4 regions of the Nocardia sp. NPDC050435 genome follow, and region 4 is predicted to be linked to each of the others. Evidence: riboswitches for the same ligand, from Rfam matches in the RefSeq annotation. Region 4 holds a riboswitch; each other region holds the start of a gene.
The links. A riboswitch is a leader RNA that binds a small molecule or an ion and turns the genes downstream of it on or off. The one in region 4 is predicted to bind S-adenosylmethionine.

Region 1: another riboswitch for S-adenosylmethionine. It lies ahead of AB0I43_RS39800 (rhodanese-like domain-containing protein); the one in region 4 lies ahead of AB0I43_RS28050 (aminotransferase class V-fold PLP-dependent enzyme).
Region 2: another riboswitch for S-adenosylmethionine. It lies ahead of AB0I43_RS22860 (homoserine O-acetyltransferase); the one in region 4 lies ahead of AB0I43_RS28050 (aminotransferase class V-fold PLP-dependent enzyme).
Region 3: another riboswitch for S-adenosylmethionine. It lies ahead of AB0I43_RS12045 (LLM class flavin-dependent oxidoreductase); the one in region 4 lies ahead of AB0I43_RS28050 (aminotransferase class V-fold PLP-dependent enzyme).

Annotation. Positions count from the first base shown of each region.
Region 1 covers NZ_JBFAJW010000021.1:1,200-6,571, forward strand. The annotation lists gene AB0I43_RS39795 (O-succinylhomoserine sulfhydrylase) at 1-680, opposite strand, end outside; gene AB0I43_RS39800 (rhodanese-like domain-containing protein) at 706-1,122, opposite strand; SAM riboswitch class IV at 1,138-1,253, opposite strand; gene AB0I43_RS39805 (hypothetical protein) at 1,306-1,758, opposite strand; gene AB0I43_RS39810 (FAD-dependent oxidoreductase) at 2,121-3,473, shown strand; gene AB0I43_RS39815 (amidohydrolase family protein) at 3,527-4,381, shown strand; gene AB0I43_RS39820 (DUF456 domain-containing protein) at 4,378-4,860, opposite strand; gene AB0I43_RS39825 (CaiB/BaiF CoA-transferase family protein) at 5,024-5,372, shown strand, end outside.
Region 2 covers NZ_JBFAJW010000007.1:287,781-293,152, forward strand. The annotation lists gene AB0I43_RS22850 (MFS transporter) at 212-1,714, opposite strand; gene AB0I43_RS22855 (TetR/AcrR family transcriptional regulator) at 1,854-2,558, shown strand; SAM riboswitch class IV at 2,648-2,758, shown strand; gene AB0I43_RS22860 (homoserine O-acetyltransferase) at 2,833-3,969, shown strand; gene AB0I43_RS22865 (hypothetical protein) at 3,971-4,285, opposite strand; gene AB0I43_RS22870 (DUF3017 domain-containing protein) at 4,581-4,826, opposite strand; gene AB0I43_RS22875 (carboxymuconolactone decarboxylase family protein) at 5,055-5,372, shown strand, end outside.
Region 3 covers NZ_JBFAJW010000003.1:744,937-750,308, forward strand. The annotation lists gene AB0I43_RS12035 (ABC transporter permease) at 1-725, opposite strand, end outside; gene AB0I43_RS12040 (ABC transporter substrate-binding protein) at 727-2,346, opposite strand; gene AB0I43_RS12045 (LLM class flavin-dependent oxidoreductase) at 2,343-3,419, opposite strand; SAM riboswitch class I at 3,457-3,551, opposite strand; gene AB0I43_RS12050 (hypothetical protein) at 3,778-4,488, shown strand; gene AB0I43_RS12055 (glycosyltransferase family 2 protein) at 4,504-5,372, opposite strand, start outside.
Region 4 covers NZ_JBFAJW010000009.1:447,363-452,734, forward strand. The annotation lists gene AB0I43_RS28040 (Pls/PosA family non-ribosomal peptide synthetase) at 1-1,150, opposite strand, end outside; gene AB0I43_RS28045 (LysE family translocator) at 1,354-2,001, opposite strand; SAM riboswitch class IV at 2,128-2,242, shown strand; gene AB0I43_RS28050 (aminotransferase class V-fold PLP-dependent enzyme) at 2,287-3,606, shown strand; gene AB0I43_RS28055 (TetR/AcrR family transcriptional regulator) at 3,666-4,304, shown strand; gene AB0I43_RS28060 (lipase family protein) at 4,391-5,372, shown strand, end outside.

The DNA of each region.
Region 1 (5,372 bases), on a different contig from region 4:
CCGAGCACGCGCCCCTGACCGTCGATGTGCTTGGTGCCGGAGTACACGGTGATGTCGGCGCCCAGGTCGAAGCCGCGCTGCAGCAGCGGGGTGGCGAAGACGTTGTCCAGCACCACTTTCGCGCCGGCCGCGTGCGCGAGCTCGGTGACCCGGCGCACGTCGACCAGGGTCTGCATGGGGTTGGCGGGCGTCTCGAAGAACACCGCCTGGGTCGGCACCGACAGCGCCTGCTCCCACTGGTCCAGGTCGTCACCGTCGACGAAGACGGTCTCCACGCCCCAGCGCGGCAGGATCTCGTTGCAGACGACGAAGCAGGATCCGAACAGGCTGCGCGCGGCCACCAGCCGGTCACCCGCGCCGACCAGCGCGCCGAGCGCGGTGAACACCGCGGACATGCCGCTGGCGGTGGCGAAACACGCCTCGGCCCCGTCGATCAGCCGCATCCGCTCCTCGAACATGGCCACCGTCGGGTTGCCGTAGCGGGAGTAGACGAAGTGCTCGATGTCGCCGGTGAACGACGCCTCGGCCGCTTCGGCGCTCTCGTAGACGAAGCCGGAGCTCAGGTACAGCGCCTCGGAGGTCTCCTCGAATCCGCTGCGCCGCAATCCGCCGCGCACGCTGAGGGTTCCGGGGCCGACGCCCTCGGGCAGCGGCTTGTCGAACGCACCACCGGTGATCATGACTGCTCCTCCACAGAATTCGGGCTCACGACTGCCGCCACGGCAGCCCGCGGGCCCGCCACCCGGATCCGCCGCGGTGGCCCGCGGCGTCCAGCGGACCCTCGAAGCCTTCGTCGACGTTGTAGGCGGGCGCGATGCCGAGCTGCGTGGCCACGGTAGCGGCGTGCGCGGAGCGCTGGCCGGAGCGACACAGGAACACCACGGGGGCGTCCGGCGCGCGGCCGTCGAGGGCCTTGCCGAGCTGGTCGGCGAACGCCTGGTTGCGGGCGCCGGTGCCGTCCACCCATTCGATGAGCACGGTGGGGCGCTCGATCGCGGTGGTGTCGGGTACGCCGACGAAGCGCCATTCGGCTTCGGTGCGCACGTCGATCAGGACGGCTTCGGGGTGCTCGCGCAACAGGTCCCACGCCTGCTGCGGGGTGATGTCACCGGCGTAAGTCATTGCGATCCTCCTGTGAATCCGCACTTGCCGCATCGGGGTTCGGATGCGTGCCAGGTCGTCACCCGGAGCACCCCACCGCGGAGGAGGGTTGCCGACCAGCGAGCCGGGGCTTGGCGCTGGTGCTCATGACCTGGACTGAGATTGCCTGGACAGGGGCCGGGCTGTCAAACACCGGAACGCGACCTACCCGCAGACCAGCCAGCGGCCGTCGACGCGGACCAGATTCCAGGTTTCGGTGGTCTCCTTGTCGCCGGCCTTGGTGGTGACGGTGGCCTTGGCCTTGTCGCCGTTGACGCTGTGCCCTTCGATCCTGGCGATCTCCACGGACTTTCGTCCGCCCGCGCCGAACTGCGCGGCGAGCGGGGACTTGGCCTCGTCGAATCCGGCGCACGCGGTCCCCGGTGCGGGCACCTCGTCGCTCTGGGCGCGCCCGCCGACGTAGTTGCTCACCGCCGCCGAGATCCGGTCGGCTTCTGTGACATTTTTCTCAGCCGGGGACAGCAGCCCGCCGGCGAACACGGCGATCAGCACGATCGCGGCGACGATCGCGGCGGCGATGAACGGCGTCATCGACCGCTGGTCGGTCTGATCGACCGCGATGGGCTCGTCCTCGGGCGCTGGCTGCTGCTTGCTCATCCGGCCATGATCCCTTATCCCTGGTGAGAGGCACCCGTGCAGCCCCGGGGTGGCTTCCCGATAGAATCGCGGGAACCGTGCCCGCTGCCCGCACCCGAGGCGGTGGTGTCCGGGAAGCGACCTGGGGGCCGTGCAGTTACGAGCCAGCAGCGCCAGCGTCGGCATCGTCAGGGGCAAACCGCAGCGGCCGCTCGACTTAGCCTAGGCTAAGAAGAACGCCATTATTTTTCGACCGAAGGTGCGCGTAAGAGATGACCGAACAGAGTGCTGAATCCACCGGCGGCGTTCCCGGCCCCTCCGTGGTTACCCAGGCTGCCGCCTCCGGGGCCGACGCTCACGCCGCCGGCACTCGCCCGCTCCGCATCGCGATCGTGGGCGCAGGACCGGCCGGTATCTACGCCGCCGACGCGTTGATGAAATCCGATGCCGAGGTGAGCATCGACCTCTACGAGCGCATGCCCGCGCCGTTCGGTCTGATCCGCTACGGCGTCGCGCCCGATCACCCGCGCATCAAGGGCATCATCACCGCCCTGCACAAGGTGCTGGACAAGGAGCAGGTGCGCCTGCTCGGCAATATCGACTACGGCACCGACATCACCCTGGACGATCTGCGCCGCTTCTACGACGCGGTCATCTTCTCCACCGGCGCCAACGCCGACCGCGCGCTGGAGATCCCCGGCATCGATCTGGACGGCTCCTATGGCGCCGCCGACTTCGTCTCCTGGTACGACGGCCACCCGGACGTGCCGCGCGAATGGCCGCTGCACGCGGAGAAGGTCGCGGTGCTCGGCGTCGGCAACGTGGCCCTGGACGTGGCGCGCGTGCTCGCCAAGACCGGCGACGAACTGCTGCCCACCGAGATCCCGCCGAACGTCTACCAGGGCCTGAAGGAGAACAAGGCCGTCGAGGTGCACGTCTTCGGCCGTCGCGGCCCGGCGCAGGCCAAGTTCACCCCGCTGGAGCTGCGCGAGCTCGACCACTCGCCGACCATCGAGGTCATCGTCGATCCCGAGGACATCGATTACGACGCCGGCTCCGAGGCCGCGCGCCGGCATTCCAAGCAGGTCGACATGGTCGCCAACACCCTCGAGCAGTGGGCGATCCGCGATCAGGGCAACCGCCCGCACAAGCTGTTCCTGCACTTCTTCGAGTCGCCCGCCGAGGTGCTCGGCGCGGACGGCAAGGTCGTGGGCCTGCGCACCGAGCGCACCCAGCTCGACGGCACCGGAAACGTCAAGGGCTCCGGCGAGTTCCGCGACTGGGACGTGCAGGCGATCTACCGCGCGGTGGGCTACCTCTCGCAGAACATCAGCAGCCTGCCCTTCGACGACCAGGCGGGCACCGTGCCGAACGAGGCCGGTCGCGTGCTGGCCGACGAGGACGCCGACGGCGCCGCGCGCTACCTGCCGGCCACCTACGTCACCGGCTGGATCAAGCGCGGCCCGGTCGGCCTGATCGGCCACACCAAGGGCGACGCCAACGAGACGGTGGCCTGCCTGCTCGACGACAGCGTGAACTTCACCCCGGCCCCCGAGCCGGAGCTGGACGCCGTCACCACCTTCCTGGAGGGCAAGGGCATCCCGTTCACCACGTGGCAGGGCTGGTACCGCCTGGACGCGCACGAGCGCGCCCTCGGCGAGCCGGAGGGCCGCGAGCGGGTCAAGGTGGTCGAGCGCGAGGACATGCTGCGCGCCAGCGAACCGCACAAGGTCTAGCCGGAGCGCCTGCCACGGCAGCGAAATCTCCGTAACTGAGGCATTCTGTACAAGTGTTCGATGCCCATGTCCACGTCATCGATCCGCGGTTCCCGCTGATCGAGAACGACGGCTACCTGCCCGACCCGTACACCATCGCCGATTATCGAAAGCGCATGGCGCGCTTCGATGTCGGCGGTGGCGCCGTGGTCAGCGCCTCGTTCCAGGGCACCGATCAGACGTACCTGAAGACGGCGCTGGCGGAGCTGGGCCCCGGCTGGGTCGGCGTGACGACGCTGAACCTGGAGGCCTCCGACGAGGAGATCGTCGAGCTGGATCGAATCGGCGTGCGCGCCTTGCGGTTCAACCTCAAGCGCGCCGCCGCCGACATCACCGGCATGACGTTGCAGGCGCTGCGGGCGCACGATCTGGTGGGCTGGCATGTCGAGGTCTACATCGACGGCTCGATGCTGGCCTCGTTGCAGCCGGTGATCTCCAAGCTGCCCGCGCTGTCGGTGGATCACCTCGGCATGTCCGAGGAGAGCCTGCCGTATCTGCTGGATCTGGTGGATCGCGGCGCCCGGGTCAAGGCGACGGGTTTCGGCCGGGTGGCGATGCACGTGCCCGACACCCTGCGCCGCATCCACGCGGTGAATCCGCAAGCCCTGATGTTCGGCACCGACCTGCCGGGCACCCGCGCGGGCCGGCCCTTCCGCGACGCCGATGTCGATCTGATCTGCGACGTGGTCGGCACCGACATGTTCGCCGTCCTCGAGGACAACGCGCGCGATTTCTACCGCCTGCCCCCGCGCAACCGCTCGCTGCCCCCGCTCCCCCGCACCGACCAGCCCACCCTTCCGCTGCATCGCGACCAGCTCCCGAAACTGGACCCCAACGCCACCCTCCCGCTGCCCATCATCGAGCGCTAGGCGACGAAAGCCCCGATCAGCCAGACGCCGGTCGCCAGCAGCGCGCCGAAAAGCTCGATGAGCATGGACAATCCGACGCCCTTGAGCGCGTGTTTGGTTGCGGTCCAGGCGGGTTCGCCTTTGCCGAGGCGCTGGTACTCCGAAAGATAAACGCCGAGAACGAATCCGACGAACAGGCCGACGACCGGGATGATGAAGAACCCGGCGATGCCGAGGATCGCGCCGAGCAGCAGGGCGCGGTTGGCGACGCCCGCTTCCTTCATCTTCCGGCCCGGCCAGGTGTATTTGATGACCCCGGACAGCACCAGGAACACCGCCGCGATCGCGAAGACGATCCAGGCGGTGACGCCGCCGGTCAGGATGGCCCAGACCAGGATCGCGGCGAAGATCAGAATCACCCCGGGCAGGATCGGGACGATGACCCCGAGCAGCCCCACCAGGATCGCCAGGCCGACGGCGACCTCTCCCCACATACTCACGACTTGCCCTCCGGTCTCGTCCGTTTGCCCGAATTCTCGCCTACCGGCTGGTCGCGTGCACAGCGAAGGCCGCGGACCGGCCCTCCAGCGTTATTGTCATACTGTCAATACACCTCCGGGGCCGTCCGGAGGACGCAGGATCAACGATGAACCGAGGTAGGGCGTGAGCACTCCATCCACCGCCAAGCAGGGCCCGCTCGCGGGCATCAAGGTTGTCGAGCTGGCCGGCATCGGCCCCGGCCCGCACGCGGCGCTGCTGCTGGCCGACCTCGGCGCCGACGTGGTGCGCGTGCAGCGCCCGAACCAGCTGCCGGGCTTCATGGAGCGCCCGCAGTGGCGCGGCCGCACCATCGTCGAGGCCAACCTGAAGGATCCCGCCGACATCGCGAAGGTGCTCGGCCTGATCGAGAAGGCCGACGTGCTGCTGGAGGGCTTCCGGCCCGGCGTCACCGAGCGCATGGGCCTGGGCCCGGACGACGCGCTGGCCCGAAACCCGCGCCTGATCTACGGCC
Region 2 (5,372 bases), on a different contig from region 4:
TTCCAACAGACAACGTATATGCCCCGCGTTGTCGGCGGGCCATGTGGTCAAACAAGACAAGCGTACTGCTGCTAACGATCTCACGGCGCGGCAGTACCCCTGAGTGAGAATGGTGACGAAAGTTACTGATTAGTACTTTTGTCCATTATTTGAGAATGGCAAGGTCCGCGTATCGCGAGTTGCTCGCGATACGCGGACCCTATTGCCCGGTTCAGACGTGGACGGGAATCTTCACGCCGTCCTCGGCGCCCTCGATCAGGTTCTGCGGCTTGTCCCGGATCATGAACGCGATGATCGGGATGGCGGCCAGGAAGAAGCCCGCCCCGACGTAGAAGGCGACGTCGTAGGAGTGGATCGACGCGCGCGCCACCAGGTTGTCGATGCCGGGGTGCTCGGCGACGTAGTCCTTGGCGGCCTGGACCGAGATGGTGGTGAGCAGGGCCGTGCCGACCGCGCCGCCGACCTGCTGGGCCGCGTTCAGCAGGGCGCTGGCCACGCCCGAGTCGGCCTCGTCCACCTGATGCAGCGCGACGGCCTGCATGCCGACGAACAGCGGGCCCATGCCGAGCGCGATCAGGAACTGCGCGGGCAGCACGCTGGTGGCGAAGCTGTCGCCGAAGCTGAGCTGAGCCAGGAACACCAGGCCGATCACGCCCAGCGCCGCGCCGACGATCATCAGCGGGCGCGGGCCGAACTTCGGCAGCAGCGCGCTGGTGGCGCCCGCGGAGATGGCGATGCCGGCCGGGAACGCCAGGAACGCGACGCCCGCTTTCAGCGGTGTGTAACCGAGCACGTTCTGCAGGTAGAAGCTCAGGAACAGGAACATCGCGAACATCGCGATCGGGATCAGCAGGGCGGCCAGCAGTGCGCCGCCGCGGTTGATCTCGCCGGGGATGCGCAAGGGCAGCAGCGGGTTGGCCGACCGCTGTTCGATGAACACGAAGGCCGCGAGCAACGCGACGCCCGCGACCAGCAGGCCGAGGGTGCTGCCGCTGGTCCAGCCGTGCTCGGCGGCCCGGCTGAAGCCGTAGACGATGCCGATCAGGCCCAGGGTGACGGTGATCGCGCCGGGCACGTCGTAGCCGCCCGTGCGGGGCAGCGGGAGGTCCTTGATCACGAAGCTGAACGCGCCGACCAGGGCGAGAATCGCGATCGGGGTGTTCACCAGCAGGGTCCAGCGCCACGACGCGTACTCGGTGAGTGCGCCGCCGGCGATCAGGCCGATGGCCGCGCCGCCCGCCGAGATGCCTGCGAACACCGCGAACGCGCGGGCGCGCTCCTTGGCCTCGGTGAAGGTCACCGAGAGCAGCGAGAGCGCCGCGGGTGCGAGCAGAGCGGCGAAGGCGCCCTGCAGGCCGCGGCCCGCGAACAGCTGCGCGCCGTTCTGTGCGAGACCGGCCAGCGCGGAGGCCGCCGCGAAGCCGACCAGGCCGATCATGAAGATCTTGCGCCGGCCGAGGTAGTCGGCGAGCCGGCCGCCGAGCAGCAGCAGGCCGCCGAAGATCAGGGTGTAGGCGGTCAGCACCCACTGGGTGTTGCCGTCGCTGATGTGCAGGTCACGTTGTGCGAAGGGCAACGCGATGGTGACGATGGTGGCGTCGAGCACCACCATGAGCTGGGCCAAGGCGATCACGCCCAGTGCCCACCACCGGGCCGAGCCGCCTTGTTCGCCGGGAACGTCGGAAACGTCCACCGCTGGCGCGGTATGGGTCACGGGATTCTCCCTCGGGTTCGTTCGGAAGTACGCAGAAGATCCTGACACCGCGCGACTTTTGGCGTCAAGAGAAAAATGTCGCGATGCGACATTTGACTCATCCGGTCAACTAGGGGAATGGGCTGCGTTACAGTGAGGCATGCTCGACACATCGACCGGCAGCGCCGCCGATCCCGGACCAGCGCGGGGCGGTGGCACCACGGCACCCGCTGGACTGCGCGAACGCAAGAAGCAGCAGACCCGGGCGCGGATCATCGAGGTCGCGCTGGACCTGTGCGACGAGCACGGTTTCGAGGCGACGACCGTCGAGCAGATCGCCGACGCCGCGGACGTCTCGCCGCGCACGGTCAACCGGTACTTCGAGATCAAAGAGGACATCATCCTCGGCCCGGTCGAGGATTTCGGCGAGGCCGTCGCCGGCCGGCTGCGGGCCCAGCCGACGATCGGCAACCCGCTGCAGGCGCTGTGCGACGCCTTCCTGGACATGGTCGAGCGCGGCGCGCGCGCCGACGCGAGCGACGCCGTCTCGCTGCGCCGCTTCCAGAAGATGCAGCGCATCGTGCACAACAGCCCGGCCGTCAATACCCGGGCGATGGAATTCGGGGACCGCAAGTCCGCGGCGCTCGGTGCGGCACTGGCCGACCGGCTCGAGGTGGCGCCCGGCTCGCTCACCGTCCGCCTGGCCATCGCGACCTGGCAGATGATGTGCCACATCGCCTTCGCCGAGGACGAGGAGCTGATCCTCAGCGGAGATCCGGAACAGGCGGCCGCCGCGGCCCGCACGACCGTGCTCGGCGCGCTGGCCGAGCTGCGCCGGCTCTGTTGCGGCCCGACCGCCGATTAGGGCCGCTACCGGCGGTTTCGCCGTGCCCGACGGCGATCGCCTCGACATGATTTCAATGGTTGACCGACCGCCAGTTACCATGTTCGTTAGGTCATGAGTGCCAGCGCGAAGCCCCGGCTCGCTGGTCGGCAACCCTCCAGCAGCGGTGGGGTGCTCCGGGTGATGACCCGGCTCTCGAGGGACGAGAGCAAGCGCGCTGTTCAGGAGGCCCCCACATGTGTGCACAAGTTCACCGCCACAAATTCGCGGTTTGCCGTGCGATCGGCCGGCTGGCGTGACCGTGGAGACCGAACCGAGCGCCCGCTGCCTACTACCCGCGCCGGACGGCCGGCTCGGCACGATCGCGATCGGGGACGTGCGCCTGGAGAACGGCGCCGTGGTCCCGGACGTGCGGCTCGCGGTGCAGCGCTGGGGTGAGCTCTCGCCCGCGCTGGACAACGTGGTGCTGGTCGAGCACGCGCTGACCGGTGATTCGCACGTCGTCGGCGCCCCCGACGGGCTGCATCAGTTGGCCGGCTGGTGGGACGGCATGGTCGGGCCCGGTGCGCCGATCGACACCGACGAATGGTGTGTCATCGCCACCAACGTGCTCGGCGGCTGCAAGGGCAGCACCGGCCCCGCCTCGCTCGCGCCCGACGGCAATCCGTGGGGTTCGCGTTTCCCCGAGATCTCCATCCGGGATCAGGTGACCGCGGAGATCGCCCTGATGGATCTGCTCGGCATCGACCGCCTGGCCGCGGTCGTCGGCGGTTCGATGGGCGGTATGCGGGTGCTGGAGTGGATGATCGGCGCCCCGCGGCGCGTCGCCGCGGCGCTGGTGCTCGCGGTCGGTGCGCGCGCCACCGCCGATCAGATCGGCACGCAGACCACGCAGATCGCCGCCATCAAGGCGGATCCGGATTGGCAGGGCGGCGATTATCACGGCACCGGCCGCGCCCCGATGACCGGCATGGGCCTGGCGCGGCGCATCGCGCACCTGACCTATCGCACCGAGGGCGAGCTGGATCACCGCTTCGAGAATCACGCCCAGGGCACCGAGGATCCGTGGCGCGGCGGCCGGTACGCGGTGCAGAGCTACCTCGAGCATCAGGCCGAAAAGCTCTGTGCCCGTTTCGATCCCGCCACCTATGTGCTGCTCTCCGAGGCGATGAACCGGCACGACGTCGGCCGCGGCCGCGGCGGCGTCGCGGCGGCGCTGGCCTCGACGCCGGTGCCGTGCGTGGTCGGCGGCGTCGATTCCGACCGGCTCTACCCACTGCGCAGCCAGCAGGAACTCGCCGACGGGCTGCCGGGTTGCGCCCGCCTCGAGGTGGTGCACTCGCGCGACGGCCACGACGGATTTCTCACCGAGGCGGCCGCAGTGTCCAAGCTGCTGCTCGAGACCATGCGCCTGGCGCGGGAGAACCGCTAGCTCACGGCGTTTCGAGCACGCTCCACGGGCCGGCGGTCCAGCCGTCCGGTTCGTGCGCGGCGGTGCTGCGCCAGGTGGCCGTGGCCGAGCCGTTACCGAAATGGCCCTGGTAGGCGTTGGTGCGTGTGGCGATCAGGTAGTAGCCCGCGAAATCGGGTTGGGGCACCGGCAGATACGCGCACACCAGCCCGGCCGCCATGGCCAGATCGCGGGCGCTGGCCGTGCCGACCGGGGCCGCTCCATTGCCGCAGGCGTAGGCCGCCACTGTCCACAGCGGGAACAGGTCGCAGTCGATGCCATCGAACTTGCCTGGCATGCCGTCTCCCTACGCTGGGTCGGTGCATCGGACCGGCCGCCAGGATTTGGACGGCACCCTTTTAGGCTATGGCTCGACTTTACGCCGCGGTGTTGCCGCAGTGATGCCTCTCGACTGTCCTTGACAGGGCATTTCACTGCCGCACGGCGGGCCTCGGCGATTCGGCCGCCGAACCGGAGTCCGCGAGTGCGGGCGGTGTCCAGGTTCGGGCGGCGGGTGGAGCGCACCCGGCCTGACGATGGGATGCTTTGCGCGCGAGGCCGATCCGTCGGCACGAGAGTGGCGGAGAGTGCGGCTACTGCACCCCGAGCGTGCTGATGGTGGCGGCGAGGAAGACGATGGCCGATCCCAGCAGGGTCAGCGCCGCGACATCGAAGGGCTTGCTGCGAACCGCGAGCAGGCCGACCCGGGCGGTCGGCAGGGCCAGCCGCAGCGCGGCCGCGAGCAGCGTGGCGCCGCCGAAGAAGAACGCCCCGCGCCGCCACCGATCGCCGGCCACGAACACCACGGCCACGACGACGACCACGGCCACCAGCACCATCGGCAGGTGCACGCGCAGGAACTGTGCGCCCGCGCCGCCGGGATGCCGTTCGGTGGTGTCGCTCACGCCGACGATTCTTGCAGGCGCGCTCGTCCCGCGGCCAGCAGCCCTCGGGAAACCCTGTCCCGATCCGGGAGTGTGGGGTGAGCGACAGCCCAGAGCGCTACTACAGCACGTAGTTCGGGCGTACGGTGAAGAACACCGACCGAGTACACAGGGGTACAGGATATGCGCGCACTCACTCGAATCCGGCACTACGCCAGCGCTTTCCGGCAGGCCAAGCGTCATCGATCCGATCTGCCCGGCTGGCTGGCGCGCCGCCCGCTGATCGGGTTCGCGGTCGCCGTCTACGAGACCATGCTGTTGCTCAGCAACCGATTGGACCCGAAGCTGAAGGAACTGGCCGAACTAAAGGTCGCGGGCCTGGTGAACTGCGAGTTCTGCCTCGACATCGGCTCCGCGCTGGCCCGATCCGCCGGACTGAGCGAGCAGCAGATCGTCGACCTGCCGCGGCACCGCACCAGCGCCGCCTATACCGACCTGGAG
Region 3 (5,372 bases), on a different contig from region 4:
ACCCCGGCGATGGTGAAGGCCGGCACACTGGCCGGGCGCAGCACGTGCCTGCGCCGCACCCACCAGCGCGAACCGCCCTTGGCCAGGGCGACGTCCACGAACGGCTGCCGCCAGGTGGATTCCAGTCCGGCGGTGAGGACCTGCGCGATCACCGCACCGATCGGCAGGGCCAGGGTCAGCGCGGGCAGCACCGCACCGCCGAGGCCGTGCCCGCCGAAGGCCGGCGCCAGCCGCAACTGGAACGAGAACACCTGCAGCAGCACGAGTCCGGTGCAGAAGGTGGGCACCGCGACCCCGATCGAGGGGAGCGCGGTGAGCGTGTTGCGCAGCCAGGGCCGGCGCGTGGCGGTCGCCGCGAAGGCCAGCCCGACGCCGCCCAGGACGGCGAAGAGCAGGGTGAGCGCGGCCAGGCCGAGGGTCGCGGGCAGCGCCTCGCCGATCGCCTCGGTCACCGGCTGCCCGGTGCCGATGGAGTGCCCGAGGTCACCGCGCAGGGCACGACCGAGCGCGGTCCAATACTGCTGCCACAGTGGCTGATCCAGCCCGTACCTGGCCTGCAACTCGGCGATCGCCGCCGGACTTGCCGGGGAACCGGACTCCGCGCCGCCGGCCGCGATCGACACCGGGTCGGCGGGCAGCAGGTAGAGCACCACGAACGAGACGGTGAACGCCGCCCACAGCACCCAGACCGCCTGCGCGGCCCGCGCCGCCAGATACCGGCCCATGTCAGCGCCCGCTCAGCCAGGTGTCGAAGAACTGCAGCCGCGCCGAGGCCTCGAACTTCAGATCCTGCACGGTGCCCGCGGCGCCGATGGCCTGGGACAGCTCGACGGTCGGGATCCAGAGGCCGTTGTCGAGGATGCGCTCCTGCGCGGTCCGGATCAGTGCCAGCCGGGCCGCGGTGTCCCCGGCGCTCAACTGGTTCTCCAGGACGTCGTCGAGGGCCGGAATGCGTTCGCGAACACTGAGATTGCGGCCCTCCACGGTGAAGGAGTTGCGCAGGATGTCGCCGTCGGCGCGGGTGGTGTTGTAGTAGTAGGCGTCGTAGTCCTTGGCGTTCTGGCGCGCGGTGCTCTCCGGCAGCGACACCAGATCCAGGCGCAGGTCCACCCCGACCTGGCGCAGTTGCTGCTGCACCAGTTCGATGATCGCCTTGTTGCCCGCGAACACCTGGCTGAAGACCACCCCGAAGCTCAGCCGCTCACCGCCGCGCACCCGGATCCCGTCGGCGCCCGGCTGCCAACCGGCCTGGTCGAGCAGGGTGCGGGCCTTGGCCGGATCGTAGGCCAGCCGTGCCGAGAGGTCCTGGTAGCCAGGGGTCGTGCTGGCCAGGGCGCTGGTGGCGGGCTTGAACTGCGGACCGAGCACGGTGTCGACCAGTTGCTGCCGGTCGATCGCGGGCAGCAGCGCCTGGCGCACGGCCGGGTCGCGCAGCGGGCCGCGGGTCAGGTTGGGCTGGAAGCCGAACGGGATGCCCGGGTTCGGCGTGGTCAGCAGCCGGGCGTTCGCCGCCTCCAGCAGCGGCAGGTCCTGGGGCAGCGCGTCGCTGATGGCGTCGAGCTGGCCGGAGGTCAGACTGCCGGTGCGCACGCCGGATTCGGGCACCACCGTGAACTCGATGCGGTCCAGATAGGCCTCGCCCTTGTGCCCGAACACCTCCGAACCCCAGGCGTAGCCTGGGCGCTTGGTCAGCGTGGTCGAGATGTTCTGCTGGTAGCCGGTGTAGACGAACGGGCCGCTGCCGACATTGCTGCCGTCGCAACGCTGTTCGGCGGGTTTGGCGGTGGTGGCCGCACTCTGGATGCCGAGCTGGGTGCTCGAGGACGCCTGCAGGAACTGGGCGTTGGGCTTGCTGAACTCGACGCGCGCGGTCAGCCGGTCCACCACCGTGGTGCCGGCGTAGTTGATCAGAAAGCCGTTGGCCAGCGGCGCTTTGGCGGCGCCGAGCTTGATCACGGCATCGAAGTTCTGGCGCACCGACTCGGCCGTGACCGGCGAGCCGTCGCTGAAGGTGACGCCGTCGGCCAGCCGGAAGGTGAAGACCTTCGCGTCCGGGCTCGCCTCCCAGCTGCGCGCCAGCCACGGTTTCAGCTCACCGGTCTTCGGATCCTGATCGGTGAGCGAGTCGACGATCTGCCGGGTGACATAGAGCGTCTGGTTGCTGCCCGCCTGCGTGGGATCCGAGCACGACGGCGCCTGCGACAGACCGTAGCGCAGGGTGCCGCCGGGCTGGGGCGGTCCGGCGTCGCCGCCCGCGCCGCCGGTGTCGCTGCCGCAGGCGGCCAGGGTACTGGCCGCGGCGAGCGCGCCGACGAGGGTGGCGAAGCGAGGACGGGTGCGGATCACGGTGTAACTCCAGAGAATTCGGGACTGCGGCCGGAGGCCAGGGGACGACTGGGAATGCGGCGGCGCAACTCCGGCGCCACCGCCTGCTGGAACAGCTCGAGGCTGCCGCGATGCTGTGCTTCGGTGCGGCCGTCGGGTTCGGCCGACAGGTGGATCACCTCGTGCCCGAATCGCTCGTGCTGGCGGCCGACCTTGTCCAGCACCTGCTCCGGGCTGCCGATCAGCGCCGAGGAGCGCTGCGCGAAGTCTGCCAGCGTCTCGAACACGATCGGCAGGCCGAGCCGGCGCGACAGGGCCAGGCGGGCTTCGAAGAGCGGGCGGTACACCGCCAGCGCCTCCTGCGAGGTGGGCGCCACGTGGAAGCCCGCGGTGCCCGCGCCGACCAGCGCGTCGGCGGGATCGTGCCCGTGGTGCGCCCAGCGTTCGCGATAGTGCCGGACCAGCTCGGCGTAGGGCTCGATCGGATTGGTCACATTGGCCGAGAACAGCGGATCACCATGGCGTGCGGCCAATTCCACCGACTCGCGGCTGGTGGCGCTGCCGTGCCAGATCCGGATCGTGGGCTGGTAGGGCCGGGGCAGGGCCTTGGCCGCCACCAGCTCCGGGCGGAAGCGGCCGGACCAGGTCACCCGGTCGCTGGCCCACAGCGCCCGGAACAGCTCGTAGCCCTCCCGGTTGCGGTCCCACTGGTCGGCGGTGCTGACGTGGAAAAGCTCCGCCTGCGCGGCGCCGTTGCCCTTGCCGATGATCAGCTCCAGGCGGCCGCCGGCGAGGTTGTCCAGCGTCGAGTAGTCCTCGAAGGCGCGTACCGGGTCCAGCAGGCTCAGGGTCGTCACCGCGGTGAACAGCGTGATCCGCCGGGTGACGGCCGCGATGTGGCTGAGCAGCACCGGGGGCGCGGCGGAGAGGAACGGATCCTCGTGCCGCTCGCCGACGGCGAAGCCGTCGTAGCCGAGTTCCTCGGCCAGCCGGGCCTGCCCGACCACCGACCGCAGCCGCTCGTGCGTCTCGGGCAGCACGCCGGTGTGCGGATCCGGTGTCCGGGTGACCAGCGTGAAAAGCAGGAACTTCATGACGGCGTATTCCGGTAGGCGGTGCTCATGGTCGGGTCCTCCATCGGTCCTGGCGGAAGCACCCGCACCCGGCGTGCCGGGGGGTTGCTGCGACGTCGGCGAGCCAGGTCTCTCGATCGCTCTGGATGGTGCCCGAACATCATGGGGAGCAAGCGAACTCGGCGGCAAGAGTAGAAATCACGGTGAGCGCAGCACTGGTCGGCGGCGGTGGTGGCGTGGATTATGGTCGCGGCCGTTGGTGACTGCCGAGTGGCGGCACTCGCCGCGCCGAAGCTGTGCGGTGCCGCAATCCGCCTGGCCCGCCGGTTTGCTGACGTACCGTTGGTGCCTCGCTCACCCGCTGCCGAGGAGGTCCGCCGTGTCCGTCACGAAGTCGTTCGGCGCTCGACTCGCCCGCGCCGCGGTGGCCGTCGCGCTGGCCGCGCCGGTGCCCGCCCTGGCGCTGGCCGGGCTCGCGCTGGCCGCCCCGGGCACCGCCTACGCCGACGACGCGCCTGCGCGCGTCGGCGCGGCGGCCGATCGCTCGGCGGTCGCCGGCTCCGAGGCGCTGACCGCGTTGGAGGCGCTGGGCGTCACCCCGTTCCTGTATCCGACCGCGGCGTTCTGTGGCGGCCCGGGCGCCACCCTGGGCAAGCCCGCCATGGCGGGCGCGGTGCCGGGGCCCTGGCCGAAGCACAACATCGTCATCCCCGGGCTGGACCTGGACGCCGTGAAATCCGGCCAGACCATGTTCACCTTCGTCCCCTCCGATCCCGGCCGCAGCGGCGTCACCGGCATGCGCGTCGCCTGGCTGAACCTGGACACCCGCCGCGGCGGTATCGCCGAAATGGGCACCCTGGACGAGGTTCTCGGCGGCATGGTGCCCGAGGAAGTCCCCACCCCGCTGCGCCCGCTGGCCGAGCAGGCCGTCCGCGACTTCTTCCTGGCCGCCGTCCCCGCCACCGGCATCCGCGCGGTCCCGGTGAACACGGGCAAGGGCACCGTCCTGGCGGCGGTGTTCGGCACCACCGGCACCGGCAACAGTTCCTGCTTCTACCTGCCGACCGTCGGCATCACCACGGTCCCCTGACGCCGGCCGGATCGTTCAGGCGTTGAGTGAGCGCTGCTTCCAGGTCAGCGTGCCCCGGCGGCGGGCCCGGTGGGAGCGCACCGTGAGGGTCGCGTAGGCGGCGATCGAGAGCGGATGCGCCAGTGCGGCAGCGGTATCGGCGAGACCAGGGGGCCTGCCCGTTTCGGTGGAGCGGGCCAGCAGCCGCCCGGCGACGGCCGCGAGATAGCCCGCGCACCCGGCGCGACGCACGCCGCCGCGTCCGGCCAGCGCCGCCACCGGCGGCACCCAATAGCTCAGTGCGGCAACCGCGCCCACGGCCGCCGCGGCGAAAGGTGAACCGCCGTAAGCGGACCAGAGCCAGCGGGTGTAGCCCGTGTCGAGTTCGCGTGCGCCCCGGTACATTCGGGTGCTCGCGTGCCGTCCGGCCGCGACCACCGCGGTGCTCCTGCCGGTGCGGCGCAGCGCGCGGGCGATGTCCAGGTCCTCGGTCGGGCTGGCGGCCACCGCGCGATGGCAGCCGATCGCGCGGTAGGCGGCGGTGTCGAAGACCAGGAACTGACCGCACGCCACCGCGGTGGACGGGCGGCGGCTGCGATTGCCCAGGGTGATCGGCAGGGCCGCGGCCCAGGACCAGCACAGCAGCGGCTGCACCAGGGCTTCGGCGGCCGTCCCCGCCTGCTGCGCCGGCCAAGGGGAGACCAGAGCCACGTCGCGCCCGCGCAATTCGGCGACGGCGGCGGCGATCGCGGCGGGCGCCAGCCGGACGTCGGCGTCGAGGAACACCACCACGGCCGTGTCCACCAGTTCGGCGAGCCGCTCGCAGGCGGCGGCCTTGCCGGTCCAGCCGGGCGCGGGGCCCGTGGTGGCGCGGAGCAGCAGGAATCGGTCGTCGCCGGCGATCG
Region 4 (5,372 bases):
GGGCGGGCAGCGGCGCGTACTTCTCCGCGTCCTTGGCCGGGTCCAGGTAGCGGGCCAGGCCGACGCCGCCGATGACGAGCTCGCCGGATTCGCCCTCCGGCACCGGATTTCCGTCCGCGTCGACGACGGTGAGATCCCAGCCGTCCAGCGGGAGCCCGATCCGCACCGGCCACTGCCCGTTCAGCAGGGCCGCGCAGGCCACGACGGTGGCCTCGGTCGGGCCGTAGGTGTTCCACACCTCGCGCACGATCTCGGAATCGGTGTTGCCCGCGAGCTTTTCGGCCAGTTCCGGCGGCACCGCCTCGCCGCCGAAGATGAGCAGCCGGACCGAATCCAGTGCCTCGGCGGGCCAGGTGGCCGCGAGCGTCGGCACGGTGGAAACGATGCTGATCTCCCGGCGCACCAGCCACGGCCCCAGATCCGCGCCGGTCCGCACCAGGGCGCGCGGCGCCGGCACCAGGCAGGCGCCGTGCCGCCAGGCCAGCCACATCTCCTCGCAGGACGCGTCGAAGGCGACCGACAGCCCGGCCAGCACCCGGTCACCGGGCCCGATCGGCGCGTCCTGCAAGAACAGCCGCGCCTCGGCGTCGACGAACGCGGCGGCATTGCGATGGGTGACCGCGACGCCCTTCGGCGTGCCGGTGGAACCCGAGGTGAAGATGATCCAGGCGTCGTCCTGCGGACTCGGCGGTGCGACGGATTCGGCTGCCGCCGTGCCGGTTCCGGCCTGGGTGCGCTCGATACCGGACGCGGTGACGATCGCGCTGACCCGCGCCTCCCCGAACACCAGCCGGGCCCGTTCGTCCGGATCGTCGGCGTCGACCGGCACGTAGGCCGCGCCCGCGTGCAACACCGCGAGGATGGTCACGTAGAGCGCACTGCTCCCGGAGGGCATGCGCACGCCGACCCGATCCCCGGCCCGCACGCCCGCCGCGGCGAGCCGGCCGACCACCATGTCGACCTCGTTGAGCAGTTCCAGGTAGCCGAGCACCGTCTCGCCGTCGTCGAGGGCCGGGGCGTCCGGATAGGTGTCGGCGGTGGCGGCCAGCACGTCCACCAGCGTGCGGGCCGGCGGGGCAAGAGTGCCGCGCAGCAACGGATTCGGTAGCACGTCCTCGCCCGCTACCTCATCGACCTCCGGCTGGAGCATGCGTCCTGCCCACCTCTCATAGACCTACCTAGCGCAGACGGCATCTTGCACGACCAGGGTTACCAGTGGGCAAACACATCGGGTGCCCAACGGTCCACCGTACCTCCGGATACGGTCGGCGGCCGTTGACCGAACCGCGCGGTCGGTGCCGGTCGGCGTACGTTTTTCGAGAGGTGAGCGACGCGGCAGCTACCCGCGGCCGATCAGACCGCCGAGGCGGCGGTGCCGATCCCGAGCGCCGCCAGGACGCCCGCCGAAACCTGCTCCAGCCGCTCACGCACCGCGGGCCGCCGCAGCATCGCCACGGCCCGGGAGGCGAGCAGTGCGACCAGCACCATTTCCACCGCGGCGATGGCGGATTCGATGGCGCCGAGCGCGAGGGTGTTGACGAAGGTGACCTCGGACAGGAACTGCGGCAGCACGGCCAGATAGAACAGCCCGACCTTCGGGTTGAACAGGCACGAGATCACCCCGGCGGCAAATGCCGAGCGAACCGAGGCCGGTGCGGCCGGCCTCCCCTGCGCCGCGGTCGGCTCCGCGTCCGCCGCCGCGGCTTCCCGCCGCTGCTTGCGCAGGTCGATCAGGGCCCGAATACCCAAGTACAGCAGGTACATTCCGCCGATCACCTTGAGGGCGCGGTAGGCCGTGGCGGACTGTTCCAGCAGCGCGGCCACGCCCGCCGCGACCACCAGCGCCCAGACGATCCCGCCCAGCGCCGAACCCAGGGCGGCGGCGATACCCGGGCGGGCATCGGCGAGCGAGTAACGCAGGACCAGGAAGGTGTCCGGGCCCGGGGTGAGCGACAGCAGGATGCACAGGCCCACGAAGCTGAGCAGCAGGGAGATCGTCACCCCTCCATGGGACCGCATCCCGCCATCAATTGCAACCTTATTCTTTTTTCTGCATATCCATGCAGCGACGCGGTGGCGAAACAGGGTGGTTGACAGCGCGCCGCCGCGTCTGCCACTCTCGGTTCAGGTCATGAGTACCAGCGCTAAGCCCCGGCTAGCTGGTCGGCAACCCTCCTCCGCGGCGGGGTGCTCCGGGTGACGACCCGGCCGTTCGCCAAACCTGGCGCGGCAAGCGCGGACTCGACAGATCTCTCGATTGCGGGTCCCCGAACCGACGGGATTTACGTGACGACTGCTGTGGCCACCCAGACCTGCGCCCCGCTCGCCCGGGTCTCCGGCGACGATCTGCAGGTACCGCTCGTCCAAGGCGGCACCACCACCTACGCCAACTTCGACTACGCGGCCAGCGCCCCGGCATTGGCCCAGGTCACCGACCGGGTGCAGGCGCTGCTGCCGTTCTACGCCAGCGTGCACCGCGGCGCGGGGTACGCCTCGCGCATCTCCACCGAGTGCTACGAGGCCGCACGCGGTTCGGTGTCCCGGTTCCTCGACGCGGCCGACGACCAAGTCGTGGTGTTCACCCGCAACACCACCGACTCGCTGAACCTGCTCGCCTCCTGCGTCCCCGGCGACACCGTGGTGCTCGACATCGAGCACCACGCCAACTTCCTGCCCTGGACCAGGCACGGCCGTCGCGTCGTGCGCGCCGCCGGCACCCTCGAGGAGACCATCCGGCTGCTGGTCGCCGAGCTGTGCAGCAAGCCCGCCGCGCTGCTCGCCGTCACCGGCGCCTCCAACGTCACCGGCGAGGTGCTCCCGCTGGAGCGGCTCGCCCAGATCGCGCACCAGTGCGGCGCCCGCATCCTCGTCGACGCCGCCCAGCTCGCGCCGCACCGCCGAATCAGCCTGCGCGACACCGGCATCGACTACCTGGCGTTCTCCGGCCACAAGCTCTACGCGCCGTTCGGCGCGGGCGTGCTGGTCGGCCGCCGGGATTGGCTCGATCAGGCGGAGCCCTACCTGGCCGGCGGCGGCGCGGTCCGCGAAGTCGGCACCACCGGCGCGCAGTGGGCGGCCGCGCCGCAGCGGCACGAGGCCGGCTCCCCCAATGTCCTCGGCGCGGCGGCGCTCGCCGCGGCGTGTGACGCCCTGTGTCAGATCGACCCCGGCACCTTGATCGACCACGAACGCACCCTCGCCACCCGGCTGTGTGACGGGCTCGACGCGATCCCCGGCGTCACCCGGCTGCGGCTGTGGACCGACAGCCCCGACATCGTCGGCATCGTCGCCTTCACCCTGGACGGCTTCGCCCCCGGCGAGGTTGCCGCCTACCTCTCCGCCGAACACGGCATCGGCGTGCGCGACGGCCGCTTCTGCGCGCACCCGCTGCTCGCCCGCCTCGGTCTCGACGGCGCGCTGCGCGCCAGCGTCGGCCTCGGCACCTCGGCCGCCGACGTCGATCGGCTCGTCCGGGCCCTCGCCGACCTCGTCACGAACGGCCCGGCCTGGCAGTACGCGAAGACCGACGGCCTGTGGAATCCGGCTCCCGAGACCCGCCCCTTCGCCGCCGACGCGAACGTCGGCGCGGCGCCCTGCACGATCTGAAACGCGAACCCGTCGCCGCCCGGCGCCGCGCGAACGGCCCGGGTCTACGCTGTGCGGCGATGGGTACGCCGCAGACGAGACACAGCTATGCGGGGCAGTCGGTCCCGGAGCGCCGGGCCGAGCGCCGGGCGCTGTTCATCGAGGCGGCCCTGACCGTGTTCGCGACCAAGTCGTACGCGAAAAGCTCGGTGACCGAGATCTGTTCGACGGCCGGGCTGTCGCGCCGGCAGTTCTACGAGGAGTACTCGAGTCGGGAAGAACTGCTCGTCGCCGCCTACGACGCCGCCCAGCGCGCCGCGCGGGACGCCGTCACCGCGGCGCTGGCCGAGACCACCGGGGGCACGGCCCGGGAACTGGTCACCGTGGGTTTGACCGCCTACCTCCAGGCGATGGTCAGCGACCTGCGCCGGGCCAAGGTCGCCTACGTGGAGATCGTCGGCGTCAGCGACCAGGTGGAACAGCACCGCCTCGAGGTCCGCGACGAATGGGCGCGCACCATCGAGGCCATCGCCGCCACCGTGCCCGATGTCCGCGCCCCGGAGTGCGGCTGGCCCACGGCGATGGCGGGCTTCATCGGCGCGCTCAACGGCGCGGCCCACCACTGGTGCATGGACGAGCGGCGGCCGCCGGTGCGCGCGCTCGTCGACATGCTCGCGACTCTGCTGTTCGCCCTGCTGATACCCGTTACCGACGGGTAATTGCGATCCCGGTCACGTCTGTGCCATAGTGACGCACACCATTGAGACGCTAGTGTCTCAATGCGGAACGAGAATGTGGGTCGACGATGACCAGGTGGAAATCACACACGCTGCGACGCACCGCGGCGTTGGTCGTGGGTGTGTTCGCGGTACTCGCCGGAACCAGCACGGCCGTGGCCGAACCCGAACCGGCCGCACCCGCGCAGCCCGCCATCCAGGGCGCGCCGACCATCCCGCTGCCGCCGGAGTTCGACACCGGCTTCTACAACCCGCCCGCCGACGTGGTCGCGAACACCGCCCCCGGCGGACTGATCGCGATCCGGCAGATCAACGTGGCCAACCTCGGGATCATCCCGCTCAACGTGGACGCCTGGCTGGTCTCCTACCGCTCGAACAACACCGCCGATCAGCCCATCGCGGCCGTCGCCACCCTGCTCAAGCCGCGCGGCGTCGCCCCGGAACCGCGCAAACTGCTGTCGGTGCAGATCGCCGAGGACTCCCTGGCCAACTACTGCGCGCCGTCCTACGCCGTGCAGCTGGGCTCCGTCGCCACCTTCGCCGGGCAGGTCGTCGCGCCCGCGGAGTTCGTCTTCGCGCAGGCGGCGCTGCAACAGGGCTGGGCCGTGGTGCTGCCCGACCACCAGGGCCCGAACTCCGCCTACGCCGCCGGGCCACTGGCCGGGCGGATCACCCTCGACGGCATTCGCGCCGCCACCACCTTCGAACCGCTGGGCGTCGGCCCGACCGCGCCGGTCGGCCTGTACGGCTACTCCGGCGGCGCCCTGGCCACCCAGCACGCCGCCGAACTGAAGCAGAGTTACGCCCCGGAACTGAACGTCGTCGCCTCGGCCACCGGCGGCAACGGTCCCGACCTGGGCGCCGCGCTGGAGATGGCGAGCAACCAGGCCACCGCCGCGCTGGTCCTGGCCGCGGTGATCGGATTGACCCGCGAATACCCGTATTTCGCCGAGTACATCGATCGCAATATCGACCCGCTCGGCCGCGCGCTGATGATCGCCAAGGGCCCGCTGTGTGTGCAGTACCAGTCCATGCTGCTGCCCTTCGTGA